2 regions of the Streptococcus sp. 32226D021BW genome follow, and region 1 is predicted to be linked to the other one. Evidence: predicted binding sites of a transcription regulator. Region 1 holds the regulator's gene; the other holds the start of a gene.

Evidence for each region. The regulator HrcA, encoded in region 1, represses chaperone genes, less so after heat shock. The targets are predictions, from matches to a motif close to TTAGCACTCNNNNNNNNNGAGTGCTAA.
Region 2: groES (co-chaperone GroES) is a predicted target of HrcA. The motif match lies at 6,873-6,899, and genes of this name have one in related genera.

What each region holds. Positions count from the first base shown of each region.
Region 1 covers NZ_JBPPVC010000004.1:5,715-14,654, forward strand. The annotation lists gene ACEE44_RS03600 (lipoate--protein ligase family protein) at 1-103, opposite strand, end outside; gene dnaJ (molecular chaperone DnaJ) at 230-1,375, opposite strand; gene ACEE44_RS03610 (hypothetical protein) at 1,577-1,795, opposite strand; gene ACEE44_RS03615 (Sec23/Sec24 zinc finger-containing protein) at 1,798-1,953, opposite strand; gene dnaK (molecular chaperone DnaK) at 1,990-3,816, opposite strand; gene grpE (nucleotide exchange factor GrpE) at 4,047-4,559, opposite strand; gene hrcA (heat-inducible transcriptional repressor HrcA) at 4,572-5,606, opposite strand; gene ACEE44_RS03635 (DUF2812 domain-containing protein) at 5,920-6,420, opposite strand; gene ACEE44_RS03640 (PadR family transcriptional regulator) at 6,410-6,733, opposite strand; gene ACEE44_RS03645 (histidine phosphatase family protein) at 6,841-7,536, opposite strand; gene ACEE44_RS03650 (PFL family protein) at 7,613-8,940, opposite strand, start outside.
Region 2 covers NZ_JBPPVC010000013.1:5,070-14,009, forward strand. The annotation lists gene ACEE44_RS08340 (glycerophosphodiester phosphodiesterase family protein) at 1-1,091, shown strand, start outside; gene ACEE44_RS08345 (hypothetical protein) at 1,204-1,326, shown strand; gene fusA (elongation factor G) at 1,323-3,404, opposite strand; gene rpsG (30S ribosomal protein S7) at 3,726-4,196, opposite strand; gene rpsL (30S ribosomal protein S12) at 4,213-4,626, opposite strand; gene groL (chaperonin GroEL) at 4,857-6,479, opposite strand; gene groES (co-chaperone GroES) at 6,571-6,852, opposite strand; gene ACEE44_RS08375 (hypothetical protein) at 7,467-7,757, shown strand; gene ACEE44_RS08380 (restriction endonuclease subunit S) at 7,826-8,398, opposite strand; gene ACEE44_RS08385 (restriction endonuclease subunit S) at 8,319-8,882, opposite strand.

The DNA of each region.
Region 1 (8,940 bases):
GCAAAAATACCTCAGTCCACACCAGTGGCCCCTGTTTCAAACCCGTCAAGCCAGACCGATCTTCATATTTCTTTATGGTCACATTCTCAACCCAAGATTTCATTCATAAGCGTTCTCTTTCAAATTACTATATCTTATTTTAACACAGAGCCTGTGATGCGTCGGAGAAAATGCCCAGAGTTGTTTCTGAAAAAGAAAGGAGACTGGAGTTTCCAGTCTCATCTTAGAATTATAAATCCTCAAAGGCATCTTTTACCTTGTCAAAGAATCCTTTTTTATGTGGTTTGACATCAATATTTCCTGCTGCCGCAAATTCTTTAAGAGCTGCACGTTGACGGTCGTTCAGACCTGTAGGGGTAACAATATTGACCGTCACATACTGATCACCGATGACCCCACCACGAACACTTGGAGCTCCCTTGCCTTTCAGACGGAAGGTCTTACCTGTCTGTGTTCCTTCAGGGATCACCATATCCACATCACCGTGAACGGTTGGTACATGGACTGTATCGCCCAAGGCTGCCTGAACAAAGTTGAGGTCTAATTTATAATAAATTGTTGTCCCCTCACGCTCAAACTTATCTGAAGCCTGGACTTGAATGACCACATAGAGATCTCCGTAAGGACCTCCATTAAAACCTGCTTCCCCCTGACCTGCCAGACGGATTTTCTGACCAGTTTCCACACCAGCTGGTACCTTAACCGTTACCGTATGAGCTTGTTTTTCATGACCGGTTCCGCGACACGTTGTACATGGATCCTTAATTTGTTTACCACGACCATGACAGACATCACAGGTCATTTGACGGCGCATGGTACCAAGTGGTGTTTGCGTGTCCACATTGATAATCCCTGAACCGTGACAGCGTCCACAGGTTACTGGACTTGTACCAGGTTTAGAACCTGAACCCGTACAGGTCCGACAAGTAGCTTCACGGTAGTATTTGACTTCTTTTTCTGTTCCAAAAATCGCTTCTTCAAAGGTAATTTCCAAGCCATAGGTTAAGTTATCACCTTGACGCGGAGCGTTCGGATTACGGCTAGCGCCTCCACCACCAAAGAAGCTAGAGAAGATATCTTCAAAGCCACCAAAACCAGCTCCGTCAAAGCCACCAAATCCCCCAAACCCACCAGCTCCACCGCCGAAGCCACCATTGGCACCAGCAGGACCAAACTGGTCATAAGCAGAACGCTTCTGAGGATCACTCAAGGTTTCATAAGCCTCTTGAACTTCCTTGTATTTATCCTCCGCACCCGGATCCTTGTTAATATCTGGATGGTATTTCTTTGAAAGCTTCCGATAAGCCTTCTTAATCTCGTCTGGCGAAGCATCCTTAGAAACCCCCAGACGATCGTAAAATTCTGTGTTGTTCATAGTTTATGATACAAAAGGCATTAAGAAAACCGTATGAAAATAGGAAACTGACGCAGTGTGTAAAACACACTAGGAGGTTTAGCTTTTTCACTAGGTTTTTAGCCTGTGTTCGAATAGCCGAACTTGTATTCCTTTCTGTAAAAGTTAGAAGGCTATTTACCCAAAAACAGAGGCTGGGTTGCAACCTCTGTTAATAAAATATTATAAATAATTTCGTATCCAATCTGGCATACTGGAGTCATCAATCGACCATGATTCTACTTCATGCTCATCTTTCTCCCACACATTTTCATCACCATCGAAAAACTTAACTCTAGAGCATTTATACTTTGTAACTACACTGCCTTCTAGGCGATATTCATTCCAATAATAGCTCTTTCCGTGACCTTTCCACTCATTTGTTATATAAATTGTTGACATAGTTACTCTCCATAAATATTGTCATGAGAAATACTACTTTTTCTACCGCATTCTTCGCACTTCCAAATATATTTATTATCGTCAAATCCACTTTGAACATTTAAGTATGCACCACAATGATCACAATACCAATCTACATCAGGAAATCTACCACTCATAATTATCCTCCTTGTTAGTCTAGTCACTAAGAAATCCTACTTCTCCGTAAACTCGCCGTCAACCACGTCGTCACCAGCATTTGTTGGGCCTGCTTGTGCACCTTCTTGGCCTGCGGTTGCTTGTTGGGCTGCTGCGGCTTGCTCGTAGAGTTTCACTGCAAGGGCTTGAGCTTTTTCGTTGAGGTTTTCAAGTTTAGCCTTCATGTCGTCCAAGTTGTTTGCTTCTTGAGCTGCTTTCAACTCGTCAAGAGCTGCTTGGGCTTGGTCGCGTTCTGCGTCGAAGCCTTTGCCTTCAGTTTCTTTCAGAGTTTTCTCAGTCGCAAAGATTGCTTGGTCAACATCATTACGAAGATCTACTTCTTCCTTACGTTTCTTATCTGCTTCAGCGTTTGCTTCTGCATCTTTCATCATGCGGTCGATTTCTTCATCTGTCAAACCTGAGTTAGATTGGATAACGATTGTTTGCTCTTTTTGCGTACCAAGGTCTTTGGCTTTTACAGAAACGATACCGTTCTTGTCGATGTCGAATGTTACTTCGATTTGTGGAATACCACGAGGTGCTGCAGGGATATCAGTCAATTGGAAGCGACCAAGAGTCTTGTTGTCTGCTGCCATTGGACGCTCACCTTGAAGCACGTGGATATCAACAGCTGGCTGGTTATCTGCCGCAGTTGAGAAGACCTGTGATTTAGAAGTTGGGATTGTTGTGTTACGGTCAATGAGTTTTGTAAATACACCACCCATTGTTTCGATACCAAGTGACAATGGTGTTACGTCAAGAAGAACAACATCTTTGACATCACCAGTGATGACACCACCTTGGATTGCCGCACCCATAGCAACCACTTCATCAGGGTTTACAGATTTGTTTGGCTCTTTACCTGTTTCAGCTTTTACAGCTTCTACAACGGCTGGGATACGAGTTGAACCACCGACAAGGATAACTTCGTCAATTTCTGACAAGCTGAGACCTGCATCTGACAGAGCTTGACGAACAGGAATTTTTGTACGTTCTACAAGGTCGTAAGTCAATTCGTCAAATTTCGCACGAGTCAATGTCATTTCCAAGTGAAGCGGACCTGCTGCACCTGCAGTGATAAACGGCAAGCTGATTTGAGTTGAAGTTACACCTGAAAGGTCTTTCTTCGCTTTTTCAGCCGCATCTTTCAAACGTTGAAGGGCCATCTTGTCAGCTGACAAGTCGATACCGTTTTCTTTCTTGAACTCTGCTACCATGTGATCGATAATCTTTTGGTCAAAGTCGTCACCACCGAGCTTGTTATCACCTGCTGTTGCAAGTACATCAAAGACACCGTCACCAAGTTCAAGGATAGATACGTCGAAAGTACCTCCACCAAGGTCGAATACCAAGATTTTTTCATCTTTGTCAGTCTTGTCCAAACCGTAAGCAAGGGCTGCTGCAGTTGGTTCGTTGACGATACGTTCTACTTCAAGACCTGCGATTTTACCAGCGTCTTTGGTTGCTTGACGTTGGGCATCGTTGAAGTAAGCAGGAACCGTGATAACGGCTTTGGTTACTTTTTCACCAAGGTACTCTTCAGCGTAGCCTTTCAAGTATTGAAGAATCATAGCTGAGATTTCTTGTGGTGTGTATTCTTTACCGTTTGCTGAAACTTTTTCAGAAGTTCCCATTTTTGATTTGATAGAGATGATGGTATCTGGGTTGGTTACTGCTTGGCGTTTTGCCGCATCACCAACGATGATTTCACCATTTTTGAAAGATACAACAGACGGAGTTGTGCGGTTCCCTTCTGGGTTTGCGATAATTTTTGATTCAGTTCCTTCAAGAACTGCAACTGCTGAGTTTGTTGTACCTAAGTCAATACCGATAATTTTAGACATGTGTGTTACCTCTTATTTTAGTTTTCTTTTATTCATTCATAGTTTACCGTCATTGCAGACGAGGTTTTTTCATAGTTTTCGAGTAACTCCTGTCGCTTTAGCGACCTTAGAGTTACCGACACAAAGTTTGCCCAAGAGCTAGGAGCCTAGCGACGAAGCGATTGGTTGCAAACTACTGTGCACGACATCTCGGTCAGGATTCTTTCTTTTTTGGGGAAATAGCAGAGCGACTACTCAGACACCACTACCATAGCCGGTCTCAGCAAGCGTTCATGCAACTTGTAGCCTTTTTGGAAGACTTGTGCAATGTGTTCTGCTGGGCAATCGTCTGTAGCTGGGACTGTTTGAATAGCCATGTGAAGATTTGAGTCAAAGACATCTGTTGCGACTTCCTCCACCCCTTCTTCTTTAAGGGCTTGGATCAAGCTTTCCTGTACCATTTCCAAACCTTTTTTAACATCTTCTGTCAAGCCTTCGACTTGAAGGGCACGCTCCAAGTTATCCAAACTCGGCAAGATTTTCTTGGCCAAGTCTTGCGAACGGTAACGTTGAATGGTTTGGCGTTCCTCGTTGGCACGGCGTTGGATATTTTGCATTTCAGCGTGGGCACGAAGGTACTTATTTTCAAATTCCTCTGCCCGCTCATTTGCCAAATCCAATTCTGATTTTTCAGGTGTCTCCACAACTTCTTCTGTTGCTTCAACCTCTTCTACGATTTCTTCGTTTTTGATTTCTTCTGACAAAACATTCTCCTTCTAATTGACTTCATAATGATTACTACTTAAATATCTGTAATAATCGGTTAATTTCATAAATAGGACGCGGCTGATGATGTTGATCAAGCTCATCTGCCTACGATAGTCCATATCAACAGGACCGAGCAAACTCATCTGGGCCATACCCCGATAGGGGATTGGAAAGCGGTGATGAATGACCGTCACATCTGCAAGTGCAGGATCACGATGTTCTGCCACAGAAATGCTGGTCTGCTGGTCGGGTGCCAAGCCCTGCCGCAACTCTGGTGCTAATAGCTGTGCGTTATCCAAGAGTTGGTAGGTGGCGAGATTGCCATAGGTCAGCGAGGCAACTTTTCCACTGATAAAGACTGATTCTTGGAAGAGATTGGAAAAGATGTAATCCATTAAATCCAAGACATTGTCCGTCGTGGTAAAGTAACGCTGCACCACTTGGGGAATCTCCGTCCGCAGCTTGTAGTGGATAGCCAAGACCGTCTGGTCAACGAAACGTTCATCCACCAGGCGTTTGAGCACTTCCAAGTCCCTGGTCAAAAAGTTCTTGGGAATGGCAAACTGGACAGTAACTGGTTTGGACTGGTCCAAGGTCAAGACTGCCAGAGCATCGTGACTACTGAGCTGTACGATGTCAAAGGAAGTCAGCTGCTGACTGGTCGGCTCCACATCTAAAATGACCGAGGTGTATCCTGTCAAATCCGCTAGGACCTGACTTGCCCGCTCCAAGATGTCTTCTAGCTTGAAGGCTTCAAAGTCGAAGGCCTTGACCACCTGATAAACATCTTCTTCATTGATGTGTTCCAGATTGAGCGAGTGGTTGACAAAGTATTGAAAACCAGCCCGACTGGGCATCCGACCACTTGATGTGTGGGCCTTTTCCAGCAAACCCAACTGCTCTAGCTTAGCCATATCATTACGAATGGTAGCCGAACTTGAAGCAATCATTTCCTGCAAGGCCTTAGAACCAACTGGCTCATGATGACGCGTAAACAATTCAACAATCAGATTCAAAATATCATTTTGACGTTGGGTAATCATCTCCGCTCCTTTCATGAACACTGTTTTAGTTACGCTCAATAAAAATCGACAGTAGCCTAGGAAGCGAGGCCGAATGTAGAACTCTGCTACTTTCCTAACTCTAGGTAGCAGGCTGAAATCCTCCACTGGAGAATTTCACTCACACAGGCAAGCTGACAACGGATAGTGTTGATTTTTGAAGAGCGTTAGCACTCTATGATGTCGAGTGCTAACCTATATACTCCCATTATACGCCGAAAAAATGGATTGTCAAGAGAAAAAGACAAAAAATTAGCACTCTTTTGCTTAGAGTGCTAAAAATCAGTCTGAGGACCTAGTTACTCTTTACCATACGATAAAAACGGGTACCTAGTAATAATAAAAGTGGAATATAAATGATAGAAATACCTAAGACAAAAGCTGGATGAGAACGCATATTCATCCCTAATAGAATGAAATACAGTCCCAAAGATAGCAAATAGCGTCTTTGGAAGATTGTTTTCACAAACTCTACCTTACTTTCCCTATCACCATATAATTCAAGCTCCCCCATCTTCGCAGGTTTCCTAAAAATATTGAAATTTTGGCAGGATACGACAAACTCCCATCCATAATCCTCGTACATACGCAAATAGGAGTCTCGGTCTTTATTTTTTGATTCCTTAAAATCAACCTGATACACAACCTCTTCTGGCTGGCATTTTTCAAAATGATAAAAGAAGAGCCAGCTAATCTTAACTAGTTTCCACCCTTGTTGATGCATCTCACTGAGATAGCTTGCCTGCTGACTGAAATCTGTGATAAAAAATACCTTACACTCTGTCTTAGTCTCCATAACTTTCCCCCTTACTATTTCGATAGAGCCGTTCAATTCGAGCCAATTCTATGTCTAAAATTTCTCGACCTGTTTCTGTTATCCGATAAAACTTCCGCTTGTCTTCTTCTCTGACAAAGGCAATCAGGCCGTCTTTCTCCATTTTCGACAGGGTGCCGTACATGGTTCCAGGGCTAATCACGACTTGCCCTGCCGTGACTTGCTTGGTCTTTTGCGTAATATCATAGCCATGCCGTTCTTCCTGTAAATGAAAGAGAATATAGAAGGCTGTTTCTGTCATGGGGACATAGACCCGTTTTAATTTGTCGTCCATAGAATCCTTTCGTATTGCGATACATCGAACTTCGATATACAAATTATATCGCACTTCGATATAGTTGTCAACAAAAAAATCAGAGAAATCTCCCTGATTTCATATCTTTATTTCCCTTGGGCAATCAATTCTGCTCCACGTTTTCGGTAGGATAGGTCGCCAACTGCTTCAATTAAAAGCTTGCCATTTTCGTATTTGAGGACGGTGATTGAGCCGTTATCGAGAAAGACATTGGCACCACGCTCTGGCTCCAACAGATGAGCCAGGGTTGCAATGGTCATACCATGACTGACCACAAGGGCATTGCCTCCGCCTTGTTTTTCCAAGTCTTGGGCGATGGATTCAAAGCCTGTCAAAATGCGGTCACGCAAGACTTTCCAAGACTCTGCCCAGCCAGCTGTGTCTGCTTCTTGAATACCTGCTGCGATTTCCTCAAAGGACATGCCTGTCGCATCAACTGTCCCTTTCAAACGAGGCAGGACACCTTGGAAAAGCTCGGCATCATACATGCCCTCAAAACTACCGAAACACCATTCGCGGATACGCTTGTCTTGGTAATAAGGAATTTTTCCCAAAATTCCCAACTCACGCTGTGCAATAGTAATGGTCTGAACAGTCCGTCCCAGGTCACTGGATACAGCAACCTTGAAATCAAGCCCTGCATCCTTGAGCCCCAAGCCCAATTCACGAATCCCTTCCTCACCAGCCTTGGTCAGCGGCGTATCACACCAGCCCTGCACGCGCCCAATGGTATTAAACATGGTTTTCCCGTGACGAGAAATATATAATCTTACGTCTGCCATTCCTTTTTCTCCTTGTCATTTCTTACTATATAGTATAACAAAAAACCGACTGCTTGTGGCAATCGGTCTACGTTTTTTAGTTCTTAAAGCTATGAATCGGTGCTGGAATTTGTCCACCACGATTGATAAAGTCCACAGAAGAAGCCTGATTGACCTTCATAACAGGAGCTGTTCCCAGCAGTCCACCGAATTCGATCATGTCCCCTTCTTTTCCAAGTGGAATAATACGAACCGCGGTTGTCTTCTGGTTGATAACCCCAATGGCAGCCTCATCCGCAATCATAGCTGCAATGGTTTCAGCAGGCGTTGTTTCTGGAATGGCAATCATGTCCAAACCAACAGAACAGATAGCTGTCATAGCTTCCAATTTTTCTAGGTTAAGTGAGCCATTTTGCACCGCTGCAATCATGCCCTCGTCCTCAGAAACAGGGATGAAGGCACCTGACAAACCACCGACTTGGTTGCAGGCCATGACTCCACCCTTTTTGACTGCGTCATTGAGCAGAGCAAGGGCAGCAGTCGTTCCGTGCGTACCAACGGTTTCTAAGCCCATTTCCTCCAAAACCCGTGCTACTGAGTCCCCGACAGCAGGTGTTGGAGCAAGTGAGAGGTCAACGATACCAAATTTAACACCCAAACGTTCGCTGGCCATATTGCCGACCAACTGACCGATACGGGTAATCTTGAAAGCCGTCTTCTTGACGGTCTCCGCCACCACATCAAAGCTCTCACCACGCACTTTTTCAAGGGCACGCTTGACCACACCAGGACCAGACACGCCGACGTTGATGACCACATCCGCCTCGCCGACACCGTGGAAGGCACCTGCCATAAAGGGATTGTCCTCGACCGCATTGGCAAAGACCACAAGTTTTGCCGCCCCCATATCAGAAGCCTCCGCCGTTTCCTTGATGATCCGCCCCATGTCCCGCACAGCTGTCATATTGATACCCGTCTTGGTCGAGCCGATGTTGACCGACGAGCAGACTTTTGTCGTTTGGGCCAATGCCTGCGGTATAGAGTTGATGAGGATTTCATCTCCTTTTTGGTAGCCCTTTTGAACCAGAGCTGAAAAACCTCCGATAAAATCGATGCCGATCTCATGAGCCGCCTTATCCAAGGCATGAGCCAGGGGAAGATAATCCGTGGCATCCGTCGCTGCACCAATCAAAGCAATAGGCGTTACTGATACACGTTTATTGACAATGGGAATACCTAGCTCTGCCGCAATCTCATCACCGACCGCTACCAAGTTCTTGGCCTTTGTGACAATCTTGGTATACACTTTCTCAGCAGCTTTCTCAATATCCGCATCAATACAGTCCAAGAGGGAAATTCCCATGGTGATGGTCCGAATATCGAAATTCTGCTCCTCAATCATTTCAATGGTTTCTCTAACCTGTC
Region 2 (8,940 bases), on a different contig from region 1:
CCATCCTCAGCATACTCACTCCTTTATTCAGTTTAGGATTATGGTATGTATTAAATACAATCAGCATATCCATCCAGCCAGTCATCTCTACTATTTTTCCCAGTCATGTGCAAATGAACTATAGCCTATTTTTCGCTTTTCTTTACAGTAGTTTAGTCCTTGCGCTCACACTTACCTTGTGGTTCTGGTGGAAAATACTCTTTAACGAAAAATTTACTTGGTGGAAGCCTTCTTCACTCCTTTTCATCTTCCTTCCAGTTGTGCCGGTCTTCTTATTAGCCCGATATGAAGCCTCCTTTCATACCCCCAAAGCACCACTCATTATTTCTCATCGCGCTTTAAACGACCACCACGCTATTGAAAATACCGTTGAAGCACTGCAATTAGCAAGTAAGAGCCAGCCAGACTACATCGAAATCGACCTTTGGGAAACAGCTGACCTAGAGTTTATTGCTTTTCACGATGCAAGTTTAATCAATTGGGCTGGTGTAGACTATCGTCCCCATGATCTTACTTTGGCAAACCTAACAGAAACCATCATAACAGATGCGGCTGGCTACTCTGCCAAAATTGCAAGTTTTGACCAAATTCTAACCGAAGCTAGGGCACAAAATCAGCAACTCTTAATTGATTTTAAAACTTCTGCACAAGATAGTTCCCAAATGGTAGACAATTTTATGAAGAAATACCAAGCAAGCTTTGAAAATGAGGGGCATCAACTTCAGTCTGCTGATCCTCATTTCATAAACGCTATTCTAAAGTATGCTCCAAAATTTGAAACCTACTTATTGATGAGTGCACCTCCGGAAATTGAATTACCTAACCTGACTGGCTATAGTGTTCCCTTGGATCAACTTACTGATGATTTACTTAATTATATTCGCAAATCGGGAAAATCTTTCTACGTATGGACTGTCAATACTCCAGAAGGAGTGCAACAAGCAGACTCCTTAGAAGTAGATGGTATCATCACCGACTACCCAACTCGTACACAAACAGTATTATCCAGCCTTTCACAAGCCAACAAATACATAAAACTGTATCAAGAACAATTACAATACTTTAAAATATTCCCCATCCAAGAACAATGATTTTATATCTAATAGGGACGGGAAAACGTCTACTTGATTATTTGCTTTCCACTTGGTTTGTCCGACTTCCACGTGCCACAGTTCAGCCCTAGACTGTTGGAGGTGATTTTTAGTGAACTGCAACACCTTGGCAGCCACCAGTTTAACTGGTGGTTTTCATTTTGTTCTTGATGAAAGAGAGATAGAAGGTATGAAAAAAGCCCGCTCTTTCGAGCAGGCTTGGGCAATCAATTAAGCGTTGCCGCCGTTTTTCTTGATGATTTCATCTTGTACAGATTTTGGTACATCTTCGTAGTGGTCAAATACCATCATGAAAGTACCGCGACCTTGAGTTGCTGAACGAAGAACAGTTGCGTAACCGAACATTTCAGCAAGTGGTACATAAGCACGAACGATTTGTGTGTTACCACGAGCTTCCATACCGTCAACGCGACCACGACGTGCAGTAACGTGACCCATAACGTCACCAAGGTTGTCTTCTGGTGCAGTGATGGTTACAAGCATCATTGGCTCAAGGATAGTTGGTTGAGCTGATTTAGCAGCTTCTTTAAGGGCAAGAGATGCCGCCACTTTGAAGGCTGTTTCAGATGAGTCGACATCGTGGTATGAACCATCATAAAGCTTCGCTTTAACGTCAACGATTGGGTAACCAGCAAGAACACCGTTGGCCATAGATTCTACGAGACCTTTTTCAACAGCTGGGATGAATTCACGTGGAACCACACCACCGACGATAGCGTTCTCGAATTCGAAACCTTTTCCTTCTTCGTTTGGTGTGAATTCGATCCAAACGTCACCGAATTGACCTTTACCACCAGACTGGCGTTTGAAGAAACCACGTGCTTGAGTAGAAGCGCGGAATGTTTCACGGTAAGATACTTGAGGAGCACCTACGTTTGCTTCAACCTTGAATTCACGACGCATACGGTCAACAAGGACATCCAAGTGCAACTCACCCATACCTGAGATAACTGTTTCACCAGTTTCAACGTTTGTTTCAACGCGGAATGTTGGATCTTCTTCAGCCAACTTAGAAAGGGCAATACCCATCTTGTCTTGGTCAGCTTTAGACTTAGGCTCAACCATCAATTGGATAACTGGTTCTGGAACGTGGATTGACTCAAGGATTACTTTTGCTTTTTCATCTGTCAATGAGTCACCAGTTGTAGTATCTTTCAAACCAACCGCAGCGGCGATGTCACCAGCGTAAACAGTTTCAATTTCTTGACGACTGTTTGCGTGCATTTGAAGGATACGTCCGATACGCTCACGTTTACCTTTAGAAGTGTTCATTACGTATGAACCGCTGTTAAGGACACCTGAGTAGACACGGAAGAATGTCAAACGACCTACGAATGGGTCAGTCATGATTTTGAAGGCAAGAGCTGCAAATGGCTCTTCATCAGAAGCATGACGCTCTTCTTCAGCATCTGTATCTGGGTTGATACCTTTGATAGCAGGGATATCAACAGGGCTTGGAAGGTAGTCAATAACCGCATCAAGCATCAATTGAACACCTTTGTTCTTGAAGGCTGAACCACACAATACTGGGAAGAATTCAACGTTGATAGTTGCTTTACGGATAGCAGCTTTCAATTCTTCGTTTGTGATTTCTTCACCTTCAAGGTATTTCATCATCAATTCTTCATCAGTTTCAGCAACTGCTTCAACCAATTTTTCACGGTATTCTTGAGCTTGCTCAAGGTATTCAGCTGGGATATCTTCTTCAAGAATATCTGTACCAAGGTCGTTAGTATAGATTTCAGCTTTCATCTTGATCAAGTCAATGATACCACGGAACTCGTCTTCTGAACCGATTGGCAATTGGATTGGATGAGCATTTGCTTGAAGACGCTCATGAAGTGTGCTTACTGAGTAAAGGAAGTCAGCACCGATTTTATCCATTTTGTTTGCGAATACGATACGAGGAACACCGTATTCAGTTGCTTGACGCCATACTGTTTCAGTTTGTGGCTCAACACCTGATTGTGAGTCAAGAACGGTTACCGCACCATCAAGAACGCGAAGTGAACGTTGTACTTCGATTGTGAAGTCCACGTGTCCTGGTGTGTCGATGATGTTTACACGGTGGTTGTTCCATTGAGCTGTTGTTGCAGCAGATGTGATTGTGATACCACGCTCTTGCTCTTGCTCCATCCAGTCCATTTGTGATGCACCTTCGTGAGTTTCACCGATTTTGTGGATTTTACCAGTGTAGTAAAGAATACGCTCAGTTGTCGTTGTTTTACCAGCGTCAACGTGCGCCATGATACCGATATTACGAGTTTTTTCTAATGAAAATTCGCGTGCCATGAGGTTTGTTCTCCTATAATTTTAGTTTTATACTTTATTATACCATATTTTAAGAAAAGCGAGTGGGCAAATCCCACCCGCTTGATTTCTTACTAATGGTGTGAAGTGGATGAGGCAAGCCTCAATCCGATTTGTGATGTTGGAACGAGAAGTTTGTACTATAATCTCAATCGATTTATATAGAACTGACTTAACGCCCTCACATCTTAATTGAACCCGGCCGGCGTACTGCCAGTGAAAAAAGATAAGCTTCCTTGGTTGTAAACAACCAGCGTCACCTTCCTATTTTTCACCTGTACGCTCGTCCTTGGTATCTTAATCTTACCAGCGGAAGTGTGCGAATGCGCGGTTTGCTTCTGCCATTTTGTGAGTATCTTCACGTTTCTTAACAGCTGCACCTGTGTTGTTTGCTGCATCCATGATTTCTTTCGCAAGGCGATCGATCATAGTGTGCTCACCACGGTTACGAGCGATTGTTACCAACCAACGAAGACCAAGTGTTGTACGACGCTCTGGACGAACTTCAACTGGAACTTGGTAGTTAGAACCACCGACACGACGTGCACGTACTTCAAGTACAGGCATGATGTTTTCCATTGCTGTTTCAAATACTTCAAGTGCATCGTTACCGGTTGCTTCTTTGATTTGATCAAAGGCACCGTAAACGATTGATGCAGCAGTACCACGTTTACCGTCCAACATAACACGGTTGATTAAACGAGTTACCAATTTTGAGTTATACAATGGATCTGGCAATACTTCGCGCTTAGGCGCTTGATTTTTACGACTCATTTATATTTCCCCCTTCTTAGCCTTTTGGACGTTTAGTACCGTATTTAGAACGGCCTTGCTTACGATCGTTAACACCTGCAGTATCAAGTGCACCACGAACGATATGGTAACGTACCCCTGGAAGGTCCTTTACACGTCCACCACGAAGAAGAACAACGCTGTGCTCTTGCAAGTTGTGACCGATACCTGGGATGTAAGCAGTAACTTCGATAAGGTTGCTCAAACGTACACGAGCGAATTTACGAAGGGCAGAGTTAGGTTTTTTAGGTGTCATTGTTCCGACACGAGTTGCAACACCGCGTTTTTGTGGTGATGAAACGTTTGTTTGAACTTTTTTACGGCTGTTGTAACCAACGTTCAAAGCTGGTGATTTAGATTTTTCTACTTTAGACTTACGTGGTTTACGTACCAACTGGTTAATTGTAGGCATCTACATTCTCCTGTATATATTTTTTATTTTTGGTGATAAGGCATTGGTGACAACCCCTATCTGTGTGTACTTTTGCAACAATTGTCAGCACGTCCCTGTACACTCTTGAGAGACCAAAAGTAAAAAGTACCGTCTAATATGATACCACAGCTAGAAGACCTTGTCAAATAGATATGTTTGAAATTTCCAAGAAAAAACACAGCCCTTCAGCTGTGTCATTTCTGTATTTTCTAATAGCCCATACCCATTCCGTCCATACCTTGTGGCATAGCTGGAGTCGATGGTTCTGGTTTGTTGGCAACAACTGCTTCCGTTGTCAAAATCAAGCTGGCTACGGAAGCCGCATTTTGAAGAGCAGAACGAGTAACTTTAACAGGGTCAATAATTCCTGCCTCAATCATATTCACCCACTCACCTGTCGCAGCATTAAAGCCTGTTCCAAGCTCAGAATTCTTCAATTTATCAATGATAACTGAACCTTCATAGCCTGCGTTATAGGCAATCTGGCGCACTGGTTCTTCCAAGGCGCGCAGGACAATATTGCGTCCTGTTTCATCATCACCGGTCAATTCAAGCTTGGCTACGCTATCAATAACATTGACAAGAGCTGTACCACCACCAGCAACGATTCCTTCTTCAACTGCTGCACGTGTTGCATTGAGGGCATCTTCGATACGGAGCTTCATTTCTTTCAACTCAGTTTCCGTTGCGGCACCTACTTTGATAACCGCAACACCGCCAGACAATTTTGCCAAACGCTCTTGTAATTTTTCACGATCAAATTCTGAAGTTGTTCCCTCAATTTGTGACTTGATTACGGCGACACGGTTGGCAATGGCTTCTGGATTGCCAGCACCTTCAACAATAGTTGTACCATCCTTGTCAACCACAACCTTGGCAGCTTGACCAAGGGCTTCAATAGTCGCGTCTTTCAAGTCCAAACCAAGGTCTTCTGTAATAACTGTACCACCTGTCAAGATTGCGATGTCTTCCAACATAGCTTTACGACGGTCGCCAAAGCCTGGCGCCTTAACAGCAACAACGTTGAAAGTACCACGAATCTTATTGAGAACAAGGGTAGGAAGTGCTTCACCATCCACATCGTCAGCAATAATCAAAAGCGGACGGTTGGTCTGAAGAATGCTTTCCAAGAGTGGCAAAATATCCTGAATATGAGAAATTTTCTTATCTGTAATCAAGATGAATGGATTTTCAAGTTCAGCTACCATCTTTTCATTATCTGTTACCATGTATTGTGACAGATAACCACGGTCGAATTGCATACCTTCAACCACATCCAACTCAGTTTCCATACCGCGAGATTCTTCGATAGTGATTACGCCGTCTGTTCCCACGCGCTCCATGGCTTCGGAAATGTATTCACCCACTTTTTCAGATCGTGAAGATACCGCTGCAACTTGAGCAATTTCAGCTTTATTGGATACAGGACTTGCTTGTGCTTTCAAGGCTTCAACCGCAGTCGCAACTGCTGCTTCAATCCCACGACGAATTCCGATTGGGTTGGCACCTGCTGTTACGTTTTTCAAGCCTTCACGTACGATAGCCTGGGTCAATACAGTAGCAGTTGTTGTACCGTCACCAGCAATGTCATTGGTTTTTGATGCCACTTCGGATACCAACTTAGCACCCATATTTTCAAAATGGTCTTCCAATTCAATTTCTTTGGCAATGGTTACACCATCATTTGTAATGAGTGGTGAGCCATAAGCCTTTTCCAAGACAACATTGCGACCTTTTGGACCCAAGGTTACTTTGACTGTATCAGCCAAAATATCAACACCACGGACCATGCTCTCGCGTGCATCTGCTGCAAATTTAATTTCTTTTGCCATAATTATACCCTCCCGCCTAAATCAATAAAAAATCCTATTTCACATTTCTTACAATTCCACAAGCGGGTTCAAATCCTTTTCTATAAGTTTCTTATTCAACGATTGCTAAAATATCAGCTTCACGAATGATGTGAACGGTCTGGTCACCGTCTTTGACTTCCAAGCCTGCATGAGCATCAATCAACACTGTGTCACCAACTGCCACAGCAGGAGCAACCAGATCTCCGTTCAAGGTACGAATCCCTTGTCCAATCGCTAGGACACTTGCTTCTTTTGTCTTTTCTTGGCTTGCACCTGCAAGGACAAAACCACCAACTGTTTGTTCTTTTTCTTCAATTTTTACGACGATACGATCGCCCAATGGTTTCAACATGGTATTACCTCCTGGTCTTTTTAGCACTCTTTGTATGCGAGTGCTAATTCACATTTCCTATTGTATCACTTGGTCAAAAATAGTCAAGAGAATTCTATTTTAATTTTCCTAAAATCCGTCGCAAGATTGAGGAAACAAAAACCTGTCAATTATAGCAAAACTATGCTATACTATTATTAAAAAGTAAAGGGGATTTATGAAATTTTTTAGAGATTTAAAAACAGATTACCTTGAAAGCCGATTTTCAGCCTACGAAAGTTTTGCAGAATGGTTTTTAAAGCGTAAATTAGGCTTTTGGGGGAAAATGATATTCGCATATCTACTCTGGCTAGTCTGGTGGCTGCTCTTTTCCCACCCTCATTACATCATCTTTTTCTTTTATGGGGTCATCCTATTGTCACTGATTGTTATGCTAGTAGAATGGTGGAAATATAGAAAATGAATAGCAAAAAACGCCAACTTTTGGAGCGTTCAATTAGGGATTAACTAAGACGGACATTCAAAAGCGGTTAAGAAGATACAGATTTTATTTAGTCTGTATCTTTTTTTATTACTTGACTTTATCTGTGTTTAGAGTGATATATAGTGTAAGGAAAATTAAAGGGGATATATACATGACGAAACAAGATTTATTAGAAAGATTACAAGTTGAAACTAGAGCAGGTATCAACTTTTCTAACAAAGCAATTGAATTTGCAAAGGATAGAAAAATTAGTAAAGCATGGCAAATATTAGATATTGCTGAATGTGCTTTAACTTGTACAAATCAAGTACATGATCAATTATGGGACTTAACAAAAGGAAACTTAACCAGTGAAGAATTCGAGATTTTTTGTCAATCAGAGACAGTTTTAACGATTTTTAATCAGGCGGTAAGAACAATAAAATCAGAGAAGAACAAGTAAAAAGACTGATACATGTTTGTACCAGTCTTAATATGACATCCATTATCCATTTACGATAAAACGTTCAATTAATATTTCATATAAACGAGTTTTCTATAACATTCACTTCTTATTTTTAAAATATAATCCTCCATATATGCCCAATCTGGGATCCCATCGTTTGTTACAGGTAGTTTTATTTTTTCTTTTTTTATAGTTTCGGAACTTCCCATATCACTATAATCATACAATCGTTTTAATGTTTTATTTATAACAGACGCTATAAATAACCCATTTAATTTATTAAGATTTTCATTATATAGCAAAATTATAGAAGATCCACCGCCACCTCTTCCTAAAAAGTCTAATTCTTGATAAAACGAACTTCCATCAACAGGACTAACAGTAATACAATTACCTTTATCTAATTTCTCGTGATTAAACGGAATTTTATAACTATCAACACCATTATTAAAATTTCCTGATGATACAAAAGGTACATTACCATCTTCATATTTTTTTACACTTCTACTACTTGGTCTAACAATATTAAACAAGTCATCAATTCTAAAATCTTTCCATTTAATTGTATCTACTTTTTTTAATTTTACCTTTTTTAAATACCTTGAAACATCGCTTGTACTCTCTCTCTCTAGTTTCAAGCCGTTTTATGAAGTTTTCCATATATTCAAAATCAGGTTTACCATCGTTTGTTACGGGTAATTTTATTTTTAACTTTAACGCATCATTTCGTGTAAACTTATTTACATAATCATAATTCATTAATGAAGATTTTTTCTTAAATACAACTGTAAAAAATAATAAACTTTCTCTTGTCCATTGTTCTGTATATTGTAGTGGTTTCAATACTTGAACATGTGAATATCCAACAAAATCATTAGGTTGATAAAAAATGCTGTCAGAAGTTGTTGTGTCGCTAAAGGTAATAACATTCCCTTTTTCTGTTATATCATAGTGAGTAAATCCTCCGACACCATTATCGTAACTTGAATTTACTATGACGGGATTTTCTCCATCTTCCTGCATTAATTCTTTGTTAGTTAGATTATGATTTTTCGTAGGACGAATATCAAATAATTCACTCATATCAAATTCTTTCCAATTTCTAGTATCTATTTTATTCATCTGTATCCCCTAAATTTAAAATTAATGAATGGTGAATTTTATAATGAAGTTAGCCACC